Regions from separate parts of the Streptomyces sp. NPDC048671 genome, predicted to be linked through region 2. Evidence: riboswitches for the same ligand, from Rfam matches in the RefSeq annotation. Region 2 holds a riboswitch; each other region holds the start of a gene.
What was found. A riboswitch is a leader RNA that binds a small molecule or an ion and turns the genes downstream of it on or off. The one in region 2 is predicted to bind cyclic di-AMP.
Positions count from the first base shown of each region.

Region 1: another riboswitch for cyclic di-AMP. It lies ahead of ACZ6S6_RS28045 (C40 family peptidase); the one in region 2 lies ahead of ACZ6S6_RS31110 (M23 family metallopeptidase).
Region 3: another riboswitch for cyclic di-AMP. It lies ahead of ACZ6S6_RS36940 (C40 family peptidase); the one in region 2 lies ahead of ACZ6S6_RS31110 (M23 family metallopeptidase).
Region 4: another riboswitch for cyclic di-AMP. It lies ahead of ACZ6S6_RS13820 (transglycosylase family protein); the one in region 2 lies ahead of ACZ6S6_RS31110 (M23 family metallopeptidase).

Region 1 covers NZ_JBVJHB010000015.1:239-4,309, reverse strand. The annotation lists gene ACZ6S6_RS28060 (ATP-binding protein) at 7-438, shown strand; gene ACZ6S6_RS28055 (LysR family transcriptional regulator) at 464-1,381, opposite strand; gene ACZ6S6_RS28050 (LysE family translocator) at 1,455-2,108, shown strand; gene ACZ6S6_RS28045 (C40 family peptidase) at 2,143-2,616, opposite strand; cyclic di-AMP (ydaO/yuaA leader) riboswitch at 2,620-2,792, opposite strand; gene ACZ6S6_RS28040 (hypothetical protein) at 3,122-3,430, opposite strand; gene ACZ6S6_RS28035 (ATP-dependent Clp protease proteolytic subunit) at 3,438-4,071, opposite strand, start outside.
Region 2 covers NZ_JBVJHB010000017.1:175,099-179,169, reverse strand. The annotation lists gene ACZ6S6_RS31115 (aldo/keto reductase) at 1-230, opposite strand, end outside; gene ACZ6S6_RS31110 (M23 family metallopeptidase) at 415-1,626, opposite strand; cyclic di-AMP (ydaO/yuaA leader) riboswitch at 1,638-1,791, opposite strand; gene ACZ6S6_RS31105 (PP2C family protein-serine/threonine phosphatase) at 2,079-3,242, opposite strand; tRNA gene ACZ6S6_RS31100 (tRNA-Met) at 3,486-3,559, opposite strand; gene ACZ6S6_RS31095 (hypothetical protein) at 3,895-4,071, shown strand, end outside.
Region 3 covers NZ_JBVJHB010000030.1:15,943-20,013, reverse strand. The annotation lists gene ACZ6S6_RS36950 (C40 family peptidase) at 1-673, opposite strand, end outside; gene ACZ6S6_RS36945 (hypothetical protein) at 1,031-1,384, shown strand; gene ACZ6S6_RS36940 (C40 family peptidase) at 1,495-2,664, opposite strand; cyclic di-AMP (ydaO/yuaA leader) riboswitch at 2,663-2,828, opposite strand; gene pcrA (DNA helicase PcrA) at 3,098-4,071, shown strand, end outside.
Region 4 covers NZ_JBVJHB010000006.1:125,663-129,733, forward strand. The annotation lists gene eno (phosphopyruvate hydratase) at 1-1,206, opposite strand, end outside; gene ACZ6S6_RS13820 (transglycosylase family protein) at 1,482-2,210, opposite strand; cyclic di-AMP (ydaO/yuaA leader) riboswitch at 2,215-2,386, opposite strand; gene ACZ6S6_RS13825 (transglycosylase family protein) at 2,699-3,673, opposite strand; partial or broken gene ACZ6S6_RS13830 (hypothetical protein) at 3,779-4,057, opposite strand.

The DNA of each region.
Region 1 (4,071 bases), on a different contig from region 2:
CCGGCCATGGCGGACCATCAAGAGGCAAGCGTCACTCTGCCGAGCGAGCCGGTCTCGGTCTCCGCGGCCCGGAGGTATGTGGCCCGGGTACTGGCCGAATGGGGACTGCCCGACGGGAACGAGGCCGCGGACACCATCCGGCTGATCGTCTCGGAGCTCGCGACCAACGCGGTGCAGCACACGTTCGGCCAGTCGCCCACCTTCACCGTGGATCTACGGCTGGAGCGCGAGGAGCAGCTGTACCTCGGGGTGACGGACAGTCACCCCCGCTGGCCCCAGCGGCTGCCCGCCGCCGTCCAGCAGGACAATGGGCGCGGCATGGTGATCATCCGCTCCCTGGCCAAGGAGTACGGTGGCCGGCTGACCGTCACACCCACCGCCGAGGGCGGCAAGACCGTCTGGATCGCCCTCCCCTGGAACGTCCCCGTCCAGGGCTGACCGGACCCGTGCCCCGCGGTCCGGGTCACTGCGGCGCGGCGGCCCGGCCGAATCCGCTGCGCAACAGGGCCCGCAGGGTCGCCGCCGCGGCGCTCGACCGGTCACCGCGGTGCACCACCGAGATCGTCCGGCGGAACGCGGCGGGCTCCAGCCTCCGCACGGACAGCGGCGTCGGTGACATCGCCGCGACCATCTCGGGAACCACCGCGATCCCGATGCCCGCGCTGACCAGGGCGCACACCAGCGCGTAGCCCGGCGACTCGCAGACCACCGCGGGCAGAGCGCCCGCCTCGGCCAGCGCGTTCTCCACCCCGCGGCGCGGCGGATGCGTGGGCGCGCTGCTGATCAGCGGCCGGCCCGCCAGATCCGTCACCGGAAGCCGCCCGCTGCCGTCGGCCAGGACCTGCCCGACGGCGGTGATCAGCACCAGTTCCTCGACCAGCAGGGGCTCGGCACTGACGCCCGAGGGCAGCGGCGTCGCGGCGGCCGGTTCGTACGCGTGCGTCAGCGCGAGATCGACCTCGCCCGCCGCCACCGCCGCGACCCCGCCCGGCGGCTCGTACTCCGTGACGACCAGCTCCACATCCGGGTGCGCCCGGCGGAAGGCACTCAGCACGGGAGGCAGCAGATGGATGCCGGCCGTGGTGAAGGTGCCGACGCGCAGGCGCCCGCCGGAGAGCCCGGCCAGTCGGGCCAGCTCGTGGCGGGCCTGGTCCATCTCGTCCAGGACCCGCCGGGCCCGGCCGGCGAGCAGCTCGCCCGCGGCGGTGAGACGGGCGCCCCGGTGGTGCCGGACCAGCAGCGCGGCACCGGCCTCCCGCTCCAGCTTGGCGAGCTGCTGGGAGAGCGCGGGGGCGGTGTAGCCCAGGCGGGCGGCGGCCCTGGTGATCGAACCGGCCTCGGCGACCGCCACCAGCGCCGCGAGCCGCGTCGGGTCGTACATTAAGCATTCCTTTTGGCAGACCCACAAGATTGCAAGTACATGCTAAAGGCCGTTCGGGTCCAATGTGGAGCCCATGGACGCCCAACTGACCGCCTTCCTCGGAGTCGCCGCCGCCATGGTCGCGCTGCCCGGAGCGGATTTCACCGTCGTCGTACGCAACGCTCTCGCCTCGCGGTCGGCGGGGGTGGCGACCGCGCTCGGCGTCGCCGGGGGCCTGCTCGTCCACACCGCGCTCGCCGTCGCCGGACTGGCCGCCGTGCTGGTGGCGGTGCCGGTGCTGTTCCGTACGGTTCAGCTCCTAGGCGGGGCGTACGTGCTCTACCTGGGCGTCAGCGCGCTGCGCGCCGCCCGGCGCCGCGACGGGCGGGCGCACGCCGCCGAAGCCGCGGTGGACCGGCCGGACGGCGGGCAGGCCGCCATCGGGACCCGACGCGCACTGCGCCAGGGCTTTCTGACCAACGCCCTTAACCCCAAGGCGCCGGTGCTCTTCCTCAGCCTGCTTCCGCAGTTCGTCCCCGCCGGGGCCCACCCGCTGCCCAGGACACTGCTGCTCGCCGCGATCGTCGTGCTGCTCGCGCTGATCTGGTTTCCGGCCGTGGCGCTCCTGGTGGACCGCCTGGGCCGGTGGCTGCGCCGGCCGCGCACCGCCCGCGCGATCGAGGGCGGCAGCGGCGTGGCGCTCACCGCACTCGGGGCGGTGCTGGTGACCGGCACCCTGCTGCACTGATCTCAGGTGTGGATCCGGTGGCGGGGCGGCGGCGTCAGCTGACCCGCCCGTAGTAGACGCTCTTCGTCCAGATCTTCTCCAGCCGCACCACGGCGCCGGTCTTCGGCGAGTGCCAGATCTTGCCGCTGCCCGCGTAGATGCCCACGTGGAAGACGCTGCGGCCGGAGTGGAAGAAGACCAGATCGCCGCGTTGCCGCTTCGAGGCCGAGATGTGGCGGGTCTTGTTGTACTGCTGCTGGGCCGTGCGCGGGAGCTTCTTGCCCGCCTTCTTGAACGAGTACAGCGTCAGCCCCGAACAGTCGAAACGGCTGGGGCCGCTTGCGCCCCACCGGTACGGCGATCCCTTCTTCGACGCGGCGATGTTGAGCGCCTTCATCGAATGAGTCGCGGCCTGGGCGTCGGTCACGGCGCCGGGGACGAACAGCGTGCCGCCGACGGCGGCGAGAGTCATGGCCGAGGCCGTGGCGGCCCGGCCGAGCAGAGACGGGACATGAACCTGCGCACTCATGCGCAACCCTTCGTCAGCCGCCTGTGAAGGATGACCTGTCGGGTTCGGGCTGGCGAAGTTGCCCGGCCGCACAAGGCGGCTTCACCCCGAGGGACAACCGGAGGTCCGGTCGGCCCGTTGTGCTCGGGTCCTCCACTCCTGCCGATCCACTCCTGTCGACCAGGCATCCGGACAGCGGCAGGACTCGGCGTCCGCCCGGACCGCCCCGCCGCGGTGGCGGGGGCTTGTCGTCCCAGGGATCTTGACTCACCGAACGCCGGATTTCCGAGGTGAAACGGTGATATGTGAGGCTCGTCACGGCTGGCCCGTTCGGGTGGACAGAGGGCCATTCGTGGAGTCGGTGGACCTCCCCCGCCGGTGCCGTACCAGCGGCGGAAGGGGAGATTTCACCCATAGTCCATCTCGGAAGCGCAAGTTGAGCTGTCCCTCGTGCGAGGTATCACCTACGCCGAACGAGCGAGATAATTCGGTCCACCCGTCGGGCGTGTCGGCGCAAGGGAGTTGATCAACTCGTCTGGGCCGGCGGCACGGTGACCCGCCCGGCGCGGCGCTCGCCGTCCAGTACCCGTAGCGCCCGCGTCAACGTGGTGGAGTGGATCCGGGCTTCACCCCGCTCGTGCATCAACGTGAGCGCGTCCCGCAGCGCCGCCGCGTGCGAGGCGAGTGCCTGCGCGGCGCGCAGGGCCCGGTAGGTGTCGTCGGCGCGGGCCGGATTGGTCCGGCCCACCTGGTCGACGACTTGCAGATAGCGGTCGATGAACTCGCCCTCCGCGCGGGTCAGGGCGGGCAGCGGCGGGAACTCCGGTGGCTGCATCGGGGGTTCACCGCGCGGCGGGCGGCGGCAGCGCGGGCCCCCGGCTCCGCACGATGTGGTCGATCAGCCCATAGGTCTTGGCGCCCTCGGCGTCGAGGATGAGATCGCGCTCGGTGTCGGCGGTGACCTGTTCGGCGGAGCGGCCGGTGTGGCGGACCAGCATGCTCGTCAGCGTCTCGCGCATCCTGGCCAGTTCCCGGGCCTCGATCTCCAGATCGGACGGCTGCCCCTGCACCGGTTCGGCGAGTTCCGGCTGCTGCAGCACGACCCGTGCGCCGGGCAGCGCGTGCCGCCGGCCCGGGGCTCCCGCGGCCAGCAGTACGGCCGCTGCGGCGCCCGCCTGGCCGAGGCAGAAGGTCTCCACCTCGCAGGTGAGGAACTCCATCGTGTCGTAGACGGCGGTCATGGCCCCGAACGAGCCGCCGGGGGAGTTGATGTAGAGCTGGATGGGCCGGTCGGGTTCGTTGTGTTCCAGGTACATGAACTGGGCGACCAGGTCGTTGGCCGCGACGTCGTCGACCGGTGTGCCCAGGAAGACGACCCGTTCGGCCAGGAGCTTGGAGTACGGGTCGAGCGTGCGGGTCCCCTGGGACGTGCGCTCGGTGAACTCGGGCAGTACGTAGCGGGCGGCGGGGCGGTGC
Region 2 (4,071 bases):
CGCGCCGCGAACCACTTGCCGATGAGGGTCTCCGACTCGCCGCCCTCGTTGCCGGGGACCCAGGAGGAGTACGAGTCCGCGGTGTCGATGAAGTTGCCGCCTGCCGCCGCGTACGCGTCGAGCACGGCGAAGGACTGCGCCTCGTCGGCCGTCCAGCCGAATACGTTGCCGCCGAGGGAGAGCGGGAAGACCTGAAGGCTGGACGAACCGAGCTTGCGGAGAGAAGTCATGGATGGAACAACTCGTTCCACCGCCTCCGCTATTCCGATATTCCGTGCCGTGTACAGCTACGAACACGGATACGGACACGGACACGGACAGGGATACGGACACGGATACGGATGCAGCGGCGGACCGGCAGTCCCGACGTCGGGGGGTGAGCGTCAGGACTGCCGGGGTTCAGCGGCAGCCTGCTCAGACCGTCAGGCCCCGGGCACGCAGCCAGGTCATCGGGTCGATCCCGGTGCCGTCCGGGGTGTGGACCTCAAGGTGAAGGTGCGGGCCGGTCACATTGCCGGTCGCGCCGACGCGCCCGATGGTGTCCCCGGTGGTGACCTTCTGGCCGACGCCGACACCGATCGAGGACTGGTGGCAGAACCACAGCTCCGTACCGTCCTCAAGCTCCAGGACCGTGCGGTAGCCGTAAGCACCGGACCAGCCGGCCGACTTGACGGTGCCGCTGTGGATGGCCTTGATCGGGGTACCGGTCGGCGCCGCGAAGTCGAGGCCCGTGTGGTAGCCGGAGGACCACATCGAACCGGCTTCGCCGAAGGTCGAGGTGATCGTGTACGAGGAGGTGGGGATGGCGTAGCTGGCGGCGAGCTTGGCGAGCCGCGCGGCCTCGGCCTTCTTCTTCGCCTCCGCCTCCGCCTTCTTCTTCGCGGCGGCGACCTTGGCCTCCGCGGCGTCCTGCTGCTTCTTCGCCTCGGCTGCCGCCTTCTCCGCGGCGGCCTTCTCCTCGGCCGCCTTGGCCTCCGCGTCGGCGGAGTCCTGCTGCTGCTCGGCCTGCTGGAGGATGCGGGCGCGGAGCGCCTCGCCGGCGTCCGTCGTGCCCTGCTCGGCCTCGGTGGTGGTGATGCCGGCCGTCGTCAGCGGGGCGGAAGCGGTCTCGGCCCCGGCCTGCTCCGCCTCGGACCCACTGGAGAACAGTGCGCCGACGCCCGGCAGGGACTTGGCCTCGGGGAGCTTGTCCGAGATGGCGTCGGGAAGAGAGATGGAAACCGGCGGCTTGCTCTGCGCGGAGGCCATGCCGCCCGCGCCGACGGCCGCGATGACACCGACGCCGAGAACGGTGGAGCTACGGGCGAGACCATTGCGCTGCTTGGCGACGCGGTGCTTGCCGCGTACGGGGCGGACGGACTCCTCGGTGGGATTCCATTCCTCCCACGCCTTGTCGGACTCGGTCTCGTCGGCCGGGAAGCCGTTGCCGAACTCGCTGCCCCGATCGGTTCCGTAAGCGGTTCCGTGCTCGGTCCCGTAAGCGGTTCCGTGGTGGGTGCCGTATGCGGTGCCGTACGTGGTGCCGTGGTGGGTGCCGTAGACGGCACCGGGCCCGGTTCCGAAGTCATTTCCGTGTTCGGGTACGAACCGGGAGGGGGCTTCGGGGGCAGGCTTGTTGGACGCCACTGGGGCGCACTCCTTTCCTTCCTTCTCGCCTACCGGGTTAGCTGACGGGTTCGGAGCAGGAAGGTCTCCTACGGGTTCCTCCGTCTCGCGACAAGACAGAGATGCCCGATTCACCCCATGTAGGTGGTTCCCCGGTTCCCTTGCGGAATTCGGCGCTCGCGCACGGTGCCGCCTCTGACGGCGGCTGGGACAACCGCGCTGCGTTATCGAACGTTAATAGACACACGGGTCCGATTCCAAGCTGTTCCAGCTGATCATTCGCGCCATTGGCCTGGACTTACGGGGCACAACCGGGTGGAATCGGGCGAGTTGATCGCCCCTCAATCGTTATCCGTTTTCTGACGTTGCGTCAAATGTTATGCGGAGGGGTTCCTTACGGTTACGCACGGTGGCATCGGCCGCGGCCTCTCCCTCACCTCTGCTCACCCTCTCCCCCGTCCGCCCCTTCACCTTCACCCGGCGCCGCCCCCCAGACCCACGATCCTCACGGTCGTGCGCCGCTCCGGCTGGCCCTCGGTGGGGCGCACGACCGCGAGCAGCGCCATGTCGTCGGTCGTCACCCCACCGGTGTGCAGCCGTACGTCATCGGTCAGCGTCGACAGCAGTTCCTCGGGACCCGGGAAGATCCGTCCGCGCAGCCGCTCGGCGGGGTCGTAGAAGACCCCGTCGGCGTCACGGGCCTCGGAGAGGCCGTCCGTGTACAGGAGGAGCGTCGCCCCGGCGGGCAGCTCCCACTCGTCGGAACGGTCCGGCCACACGCCCAGGTCCATCCCCAGGGGCAGCGCGGGCAGCGTGGGCAGCAGCACCTCCAGCACCCCGTCCGAGTGCAGCAGCAGCGGTTCGGGGTGGCCGCGGTTGACGATCCGCACCCGGGTCGAACCCGGCGGGATCTCGGCCAGGACGGCGGTGATGAACCCCTCGACCGCGTCGAGGCCGCCGCGTCTGCTCGATTCCCGCGCCAGCGCACGCTCCAGCCGCTGAGCCACCCCCTCCAGCGACCGCTCCTGCTCGGCAGCCTCCCGGAACGCGCCGATGATCACCGCCACCGCCTCGACCGCGTCCAGGCCTTTGCCGCGCACGTCCCCGACCACCAGCCGCACCCCGTACGGGGTGTCCGTGACCGAGAACAGGTCACCGCCGACGAACTCGTCCGCCTGCGCCGCCTCGTACCGCGCGGCCACGTACAGTCCGCCGATCCGGTCGGACGGCGTCGGCAGCACCGCGCGCATGGCGGTCTCCGCGATGACCCGCGCGGAGGCCAGCTGCTCGTTGCTGCGCCGCACGACGCCGTTGATGAAGACCGCGAGGGCGGAGACGGTGAGGACCGTGAGGAGCTCGATGGACGGCACGACCTGGAACAGGGCGCCGCGGTAGAGCCGCAGCGCCGCTATGGCCACCAACGCGGCGGCTCCGACACGGATGGTGCCCGCCAGCGAGAAGAACGGCGCGGCGATCAGCGGGGCCGCGGCGAAGAGCGGGACAGCGGTGAAGGCGGCCGGGGTGAAGAAGTCGAACACCAACGCGCCGATGATCATCAGGCCAGGCAGAGCCCGGACGAACCGGCGGTTCCGGATCTGGTCGGCCCGCCTCCCTCGCCGCTGCTCCCGCTTCCCCACCTGTGCTCTCCTGCCCGGTGCGCTCAGGGCCGCGGACGGTACCGCGCACCGCCCCCAGACTTCCCGGAGCGCGGTCGCGGGGCTACTCCTCGACGGCCAATGGGAGTACGCGCACGGCGCGCGTCGCACCGGCCGGCGGGCCGATGACCTGACGGCCCGGCGGCCCGGCGGCCCGGCGAACGTACACATGCACAAACGAATCAGGCCCGGCACGCTTTATGCGTGCCGGGCCTGATTCTTCAGTAGCGGGGACAGGATTTGAACCTGCGACCTCTGGGTTATGAGCCCAGCGAGCTACCGAGCTGCTCCACCCCGCGTCGGTAAACCCAACTCTACGGCATGTTCGACGCACTCATGACCACCCCGCGCACGCTCCCCCCGCCCCTCCGCTCCCCTCCCTCGACAGCCTCCCTGGACTGCCCTCCGACGGGCCGAGCCACGTGACCGTGCCACGAACGTCGAAGCGTCGAAGTCAAAGTGTCGAAAATGAGAAGGTGTTGCGAGGAACACGTGTTCTGTCGCAAGGTATCTGCTGCATCCCCCGGACCGGTGGGCTGCCCGTGCGAGCAGACCCGGGACCGCCCGCTTCACCGCGCCGCCCCGCAAGCCGCTCCCGGTCTCTCATCGCAGCCTGTCTGGAGGGCCTCCGCCGATGACCGCACCGATCACTCCCGCCCCCGCTCCCGCAGCCGCCCCAGCAGCCACTGTGGCCTCACCGCTGCGCGGTGCCGTCATCAGTGGCGTGATCGGTGGAGTGATCGGGGCGGTGATGAGCGCGGGAGTCAATTACGCGATCATCGGCATGCCGGACAGCGAGTCGGCCAACGCG
Region 3 (4,071 bases), on a different contig from region 2:
GGGAGCTGCGGTCGGCGTGGCCCGCGCCGCGGCCGCCGTCCGAGGCGTCGTACGCGGCGCGCTGGGCGGGGGAGAGGCGGGCCAGCAGCTCGCGGGCCTCGGTCAGCTTGGCCCGGACCGTCGCCCGGTGCTTCTTCAGGTCGGCCTGGCGGGCGGTGAGCTCGGCCAGCTGCCCCGCCGCCTCGGACCGCAGCTGGGCCACGTCCGCGACCTGGCGCTGCACGGCACGTACCTCGTCGGCCCGGCCGGCGGCGGCCCGCTCCACGTAGGAGGCGCGCTCCAGGTACTGGTCGGGGTCCGAGGAGAGCGCCAGCTGGAGGGACGGGTCGAGACCGCCGGAGCGGTACTGCGCCGCGGCGTACGCGCCCAGCGCGTCGCGCGAGGCGTTGAGCCGCTCGGTCTTGCGGGCGGCCTCGTCGCGCATCGCGTCGATGGACTCGGCGGTGGCGGCCGCCTTCACCTTCGCGCCGTTGTACTGCTCGGTGGCGACCTCCGCCTCCCGGTACAGCCGGTCCACCTCGGCCTTGACCCGCGCGGGGGTGGGCGTCGGGTCGGCGTGCGCGGATCCCGGCAGCGCGGCAGCGGTCGCGGCCCCGGCGAGGGCGAGGGTCGCTGCGGTGCGGGCAGCAGAGCCGGTGTACGGGCGCTGCTTGGGTTTCCGGTGCGCGGCCACGAGGGCGGGGGTCCTTCCTGTCGACTGCCCGTCGGGGCCTACCGGCGGGCCCGCCCGGTCCGGCGGCGGGTCACCAACAGGGGGAGCGGCCCGCCGCCGGATCTCTCGGCGGGGCGACCGGACGGTGCCGTCCGGGTGCGGAGCGGCGGTGATCCGGTCACCTGGTAGGGACGCTAAACCCGGGGCACGGGCAGGAGTCGTAATGACGCCTATTGCCCGAATTTGGCGTGGTGTTGTTGCTGGATGACCGGAAAAATTGCACCAGAGTCAGGCAATTGGTGCATTCGTCAGTCAAGCGTCCAGTAAGCCTCACCTGGCTGCGGAAGGCTGATACGGCCAGGGCTAAGGTGCGGAACCATGCGTGTACTCATTGATGTCTTCGTCGCCCTGCACATCATCGGAATCGCCGCCCTGCTGGGGGGCTTCCTCACCCAGATGAAGGCGATGGGGGCGGGAACCGCGCGCTTCGTGCCGGGGATGCTGCACGGCGCGCTGACCATGCTGGTCACCGGTATCGCCCTGGTCGGGCTCGACCAGGCCGACGACCACCCCGTGAACAACGTCAAGATCGGCATCAAGCTGCTGATCCTGGTCGTCATCCTCGGGCTCGTCTACGTCAAGCGGGACGAGGAGAAGGTCGAGAAGGGCCTCTTCGCGGCGGTGGGCGGACTGACGGTCGTCAACATCTTCATCGCCACGCTCTGGACCTGACCTGACCTGACCTGACCTGACCTGACCTGACCGGGCCGGGCCGGGCAGCGGCCGGGCAGCGGCCGGCGGTGGCCGCTGCCGCAGGGGCCACCCGCCGTACCGCAACGCCCCTAACCGGGCCGCACGCTCCCGTAGATCGGCATGTAGTAGATCGACTCCTCGCGCACGTTCGCCCCCGGCTTCGGCGCGTGGATCATCATGCCGTCGCCCTTGTAGATGCCGACGTGGCTGATGTCGTCGTAGAAGAAGACCAGGTCCCCGGGCCGCAGATCCGCCGTCGCGATCCGGGTGCCCACGTTCACCTGGTCCCAGGTGGTCCGCGGAATGCTGACCCCCGCCGCCTTCCAGGCCGCCTGGGTGAGCCCCGAGCAGTCGTACGAGGACGGGCCGGTCGCTCCCCAGACGTACGGCTTGCCGATCTGGGCCCTGGCGAACGCGAGGACCTTCTCGGCCTTCGTCGTGGCGCTGCTGTCCGAACCGGAACCCGTCCCGGCGCCCGAACCGCTCCCGGTGCCCGTGCCGGTCCCGCTCCCGCTCCCGGACTCCTTGGCCTTGCGGTCGGCCTCGGCCTTCGCGGCGGCCTGCTTCTTCGCCAGCTCCGCCGCCTTGCGCTCGGCCTCGTCCTTCTTCTTCTGCTCCAGCTCGGCGAGGCGTGCCTTCTCCTCGGCGGTCAGCTTCGACAGCAGCGTGCGGGCCTCGGTCAGCTTGTCCTGGACGTTCCGCTTGCTGGTGCGCAGCCGGGTCTGGGACGCGGTGAGCGTCTCCAGGCTCGTCACCGCCTCGGCGCGCTTCTTGGACGCCTCGGCCTGCTTCGTACGGAAGTCAGTGACGGCCTGCTGCTGGTTCGCGGCCATCCGGTTCATGAGGTGGGTCTGGTCGAAGAACGACTGCGGGTCGTTCGCCAGGAAGAAGGTGGCGGTCGGCGCGAGCGCCCCGTCACGGTATTGGGCGGCGGCGTAGTTCCCGAGCGTCCGGCGGGCGTCGTTCAGCTTGTCGGCGCGCTCGGCGATGTCGTCCAGCAGCGTGTCCACCTTGGTGCGCTGCTTGGCGGACGCCTCTTTCGCCTGGTCGTAGTGCTGGGTCGCGGTGCCCGCCTGTCGGTAGAGGTCGTCGACCTTCTTCTGGACGTCCTCGATGCCGGGCTTCGGGGCCGGGGCCGCCAGCGCGCTCTGCGTGGACAGCAGGGTCACCGAGGCGAGTGCGGCCGTCGTGAACCCGATGGCCGGGCTGGTGCTGCGCGCCCGGGGGCGCGGTTTGCGATGCGACGCCAAGGCCTGCATCTCCTTCCGTGGACCGCCTACCGGGTTAGCTGTCGGGTTCGGGCGTAACGGAAGGCTGCCCTACGGTCCTGGTGGGGGATTCGGACCGATTCACCCCGGTGCTGCGTGTGGGTCCCCGGTTCCGGACTCCGTACGGGCAGCCCAGGATTCGGCGTGGACGCCCGCTCGGCGTGGTTCGCCTCTGGGGGTACGGGCCGCCCGAACGTGCACGCTAGCCAACTCATGGTGCCGCTGTGAAGGTTGATGTTCGATATGCCCGATACATTTTCGTGACCTTGGCGAAGTGGGCGAGGTGCGGGCAGGTCAGGCGCGGGATCGGTCCACACAGTGTGGGTCCGGCATCGCTCTGGGTGGCCGCGCGGAGGTGTGCGGAGGTGTGCGGTTCGCCATGTGAGCCCAGGGTGTCAGTGCGGCGGCCTAGACTCGGACAGCGATGAGCAGCCTCTTTGACGACAGTTTCCTGGCCGGCCTCCAGCACACGGAGGAAGGGCCCCCGCCGCCCCCCGAGGACTCCGCACCCGAAGCGGTGCCGGAGGACCTCTTCGGGGGCGTGTTCGACGGGCCCCCGCCGCCCCGCGACGCGTACTACCGCGACGGGGCCCACCGCCCGGTGATCGACGCCGCCGCGCTGCTCGACGGGCTGAACACCGAGCAGCGCGCCGCCGTCGTGCACGCGGGGTCCCCGCTGCTCATCGTCGCCGGGGCCGGTTCGGGCAAGACCCGGGTACTGACCCACCGCATCGCCCACCTGCTCGCCGAGCGGGGGGTGCACCCCGGCCAGATCCTGGCGATCACGTTCACCAACAAGGCCGCCGGTGAGATGAAGGAGCGCGTCGAGCAGCTCGTCGGCCCCCGCGCCAACGCCATGTGGGTCATGACCTTCCACAGCGCGTGCGTACGGATCCTGCGCCGCGAGTCGAAGAAGCTCGGCTTCACGTCCTCGTTCTCGATCTACGATGCCGCGGACTCCAAGCGGCTGATGGCCCTGGTCTGCCGCGATCTCGACCTCGACCCGAAGCGCTTCCCGCCGAAGTCGTTCACGGCGAAGGTGTCGAACCTCAAGAACGAGCTGATCGACGAGGAGACCTTCGCCGGCCAGGCCGCGGACGGTTTCGAGAAGACGCTCGCCCAGGCCTACGCGATGTACCAGTCCCGGCTGCGCGAGGCCAACGCGCTGGACTTCGACGACATCATCATGACGACGGTGCACCTGCTCCAGGCCTTCCCCGACGTCGCCGAGCACTACCGCCGCCGGTTCCGGCACGTCCTGGTCGACGAGTACCAGGACACCAACCACGCCCAGTACACGCTCGTACGGGAACTGGTCGGCCCGGCCGGTGCCGCCGACGCCCCCGGCGAGCTGTGCGTCGTCGGTGACGCGGACCAGTCGATCTACGCCTTCCGAGG
Region 4 (4,071 bases), on a different contig from region 2:
CAGCTGGTTGTACTTGGCGACACGGTCCGAGCGGGCCGGGGCGCCGGTCTTGATCTGGCCGCAGTTCACGGCGACCGCGAGGTCGGCGATGGTGACGTCCTCGGTCTCGCCGGAACGGTGCGACATCATGCACTTGAAGCCGTTGCGCTGGGCCAGCTCGACGGCGTCCAGGGTCTCGGTCAGCGAACCGATCTGGTTGACCTTGACAAGCAGGGCGTTGGCGGAGCCCTCCTCGATGCCGCGGGCCAGGCGCTCCGGGTTGGTGACGAAGAGGTCGTCGCCGACGATCTGCACCTTGGCGCCGAGCTTGTCGGTGATGACCTTCCAGCCGGCCCAGTCGTCCTCGTACAGCGGGTCCTCGATGGAGACCAGCGGGTACGCGTCGACGAGCTCCTCGTAGTACTCGGTCATCTCGGCGGCCGAGCGGGACTTGCCCTCGAACTCGTACTTGCCGTCCTTGTAGAACTCGGACGCGGCGACGTCGAGCGCGAGCGCGATGTCCTTGCCCGGGGCGTAGCCGGCTTCCTTGATCGCCTCAAGGATGAGGTCGAGCGCGGCGCGGTTGGACTCCAGGTTCGGCGCGAAGCCGCCCTCGTCACCGAGACCGGTGGACAGGCCCTTGGTCTTCAGGACCTTCTTCAGCGTGTGGTAGACCTCGGCGCCCCAGCGCAGGGCCTCGGAGAAGGACTCCGCGCCGATCGGGGCGATCATGAACTCCTGGATGTCCACGTTGGAGTCGGCGTGCGACCCACCGTTGAGGATGTTCATCATCGGGACGGGCAGCAGGTGCGCGTTCGGGCCACCGAGGTAGCGGAACAGCGGCAGGTCCGAGGCCTCGGACGCGGCGTGGGCGACGGCGAGCGAGACGCCGAGGATGGCGTTGGCGCCGAGCGAGCCCTTGTTCTCGGTGGCGTCCAGGTCGAACATGGCCTGGTCGATCAGCCGCTGCTCGGTCGCGTCGTAGCCGACGAGCTCCGGGCCGATCTGCTCGATCACGGCCAGGACCGCCTTCTCGACGCCCTTCCCGTGGTAGCGGTTGGGGTCACCGTCGCGAAGCTCAATGGCCTCGAACGCACCGGTGGAGGCTCCGGACGGAACGGCAGCACGACCCGTGCTGCCGTCGTCGAGGCCAACCTCGACCTCGACCGTGGGGTTGCCCCGGGAGTCGAGGATTTCCCGGGCTACGACGACGTCGATGGACGGCACGAGGCATCTCCTTCTGGGATATGACGCTGGTTGTGCAGGGTCACTTTGGCCTTGCGACAAGAGCCTAACCGGCCCGGCCGTCTCAGTCGGCCGCGCGCCCGTCCCCTGGGACGAAAAAGGACCCAAGAGCGGGCACAGCAGGGCAAACGGCCAGAAATTTACTGGCCAGTAACTACAACAGTTGAACAATCAACACGGGAAAGCGGTGAGCCCCGGCCCGGCCGCACGGGGGGAGGTGCGGCCGGGCCGGGGCGCTCGGCGAGGAGAGTGCCGAACTACTTCACCAGGTGGAGCTGCTGACCCGGGAAGATCATGTCGGCGTCCTTGACGATGTCCTTGTTCAGCTCGAACAGCTTCTCCCAGCCGCCCTTGACGTCGTGGTCGGCCGCGATCTGGCTCAGCGAGTCGCCGGTGACGACCTTGTACTCGCCGTCACCCTTCTTGACCTTCTCGCCGGTCGGGGTGGTGACGGTCTTCTTCTGCCCGGCCTCGGGGCGGTCCGAGCGGTTGGTGGCGGGGGCCTCGGTGCGCTCGGCCTTCTTCGGCTCGGCCTGCTGGGCCGGAGCCGACTCCTGCTTCGGAGCGGTCTCGGTCTTGGAGCCGGTGTCGACGCCCGGGTCGACACCGTCGTTGCTCAGGTTGCCGGCACCGGCGCAGGCCCAGGCGCCCGGTCCCTGCATGTCGAGGAGCTTCTCGGCCACAGCGATCTGCTGGGACTTGCTGGCCAGGTCGGCGCGGGCCGCGTACTGCGTACCGCCGGCGGCGGCCCAGCTGGACTGCGAGAACTGCAGACCGCCGTAGTAGCCGTTGCCGGTGTTGATGGACCAGTTGCCGCCGGACTCGCACTGGGCGACCGCGTCCCACGTGGAGACGGAGGCCGCGGAGGCGCCGGTGGCACCCATCAGCGGCACGGCGATCGCGGCACCGGTCACACCGGCGAGCGTGGCGAAACGGACGGCCTTGGACGGGCGGCGGTGCTTGTTGCCCTTGCTGTTCAGCAGCATCGAGACTTCTCCTCACCGACGCCTACGAGGTGAGCTGTCGGGTTCGGGCCAAGTGAGTTGCCCGGTCGCACGTCCTAGCGCACGACTTAACCCCAAGCCGGTCCTGATGCGTCTTGCGACGATCGGGCCCGGCACTTACCTGGGTCCCCCGCTCCTGCCTACGGCGCTTTACGCGTCTGTTCCCTTCGACCGACGGCAGGATTCGGCGTGACGATCGACGGGGCCCGCGGTGCGAGCGGTTCCGACCGTAAACACACCCAACCCCCACATTCAAAGAAGGACATACCGGATAAACAGCTCTTACTTGCATCTGAAAAACATATGTTTGCGCAGGTCGGGACGGATGCGGAGGGAGCTCCCGGACAAGACATGCCAGTTCACACGAAGAGACCCATGTCTCACTTAGTCAAAAGTGGGACATAGGCCTCTTAAGTACCCTGAATTCTGGGTGTTTTCAGCTGTTGATCAGACCGTTTCCGCGGCCGTTCTCATCCGGCCTTCACGCCGAGATCGAGGCTCTGGCCAGGAAGGATGAGGTCCGGGTCGGAACCGACCGTCACCTTGTTGGCCTCGTACAGCTCGGTCCAGCCGCCGGGCAGCTTCTGTGCGTCAGCAATCGCCCAGAGGTTGTCGCCCGGCCGGACGGTGTACGTACCGTCAGCAGCCGGTGCACCCTTGTCGCGTGCGTCACCTTCACCTCGCGAGGCGTGCCGCCCTCCGTCCCGGTCGCCGCCGGCCCCCTCCGGGGCCGGCGTGCCGCGGTGCCTGCCGCCCGTCTCCCCGTCCGAGGAGGACCCGTCGGGGGCATCCGGAGCGTCCGGGGCGCCCGAGGGGTCGGTCGCGCCGGAGGAGCCGGATGCCGAGGGCGTGGCGGACGGGGAGGCCGAGGCGTCCGGCGTACGGTCCTTGTCAGCGGTGTCGGCCGTGGCGTCGTCCGACGGGGTCTTCGTCGCGCCCTTGGACGCGTCCTTGGACGCGTCGCCCGACGGGTCGGCGCTCTCTGACGGATCGGCACTCGCGGCCGGATCCGCGCTCTCGGCCGGGTCGGCGGACTGAGTACTGCCCGGATCGACGCCCGGCAGGGACCCGTCCACGGCGAGGCCGGAGATGACCGCGCAACTGGGCCACGCCTTCGCCCCCTGGTCGTCCAGGACCTTCTCCGCCACGGCGATCTGCTGCGAGCGGCTGGCGAGGTCCGCGCGCGGGGCGTAGGACTCGCCGCCGTAGGACTTCCAGACCTCCTGCGAGAACTGCAGGCCGCCGTAGTAGCCGTTGCTGAGGTCGGCACTCCACATGCCGCCGCTCTCGCACTCCGCCACCCGGTCCCAGGTCGAGGCGTCGGCGGCGTGCGCGCCTGCCGCGCCGAGCAGCGGGATGGCAATGGCCGAGCCGGTCACGCCTGCGGCGACGAGGATCGCGGGTGCCTGCCGAGGGCGACGGTGTCTGCCGTTCGCGGAGCCCATGGGGATGCCTTCCGTGTGACTGACGAGTGACTGGTGAGTCGAACGGTGAACCTAGCGGGACACGAACGTGTGTCACAAGTCGATGCAGCGGAGATCACGTAAAAGTCACAGAGTTGACAGAGTGTCACCTTCGCTGAGGACGGGCCCGGGGGTGAACTCCACCGGAAGCGTGCGCAGTCCGCGCATGATGAGCCCGCCACGCCAGCGCAAATCGGCAGGTTCCACCGCAAGCCGCAGGTCCGGAAGGCGTTTCAGCAGCGTGGTCAGCGCCTCGGTGGCGAACCGCCAGGTCGCCAGCTCCACCGGGCCGTCGTAACGCAGCAGTTCCTCGACGACGGTGGCCAGCAGCTCCGTCTCCCCCGCCGCCAGGGACCGCTGGAGCCGCTGGGAGGTCACGG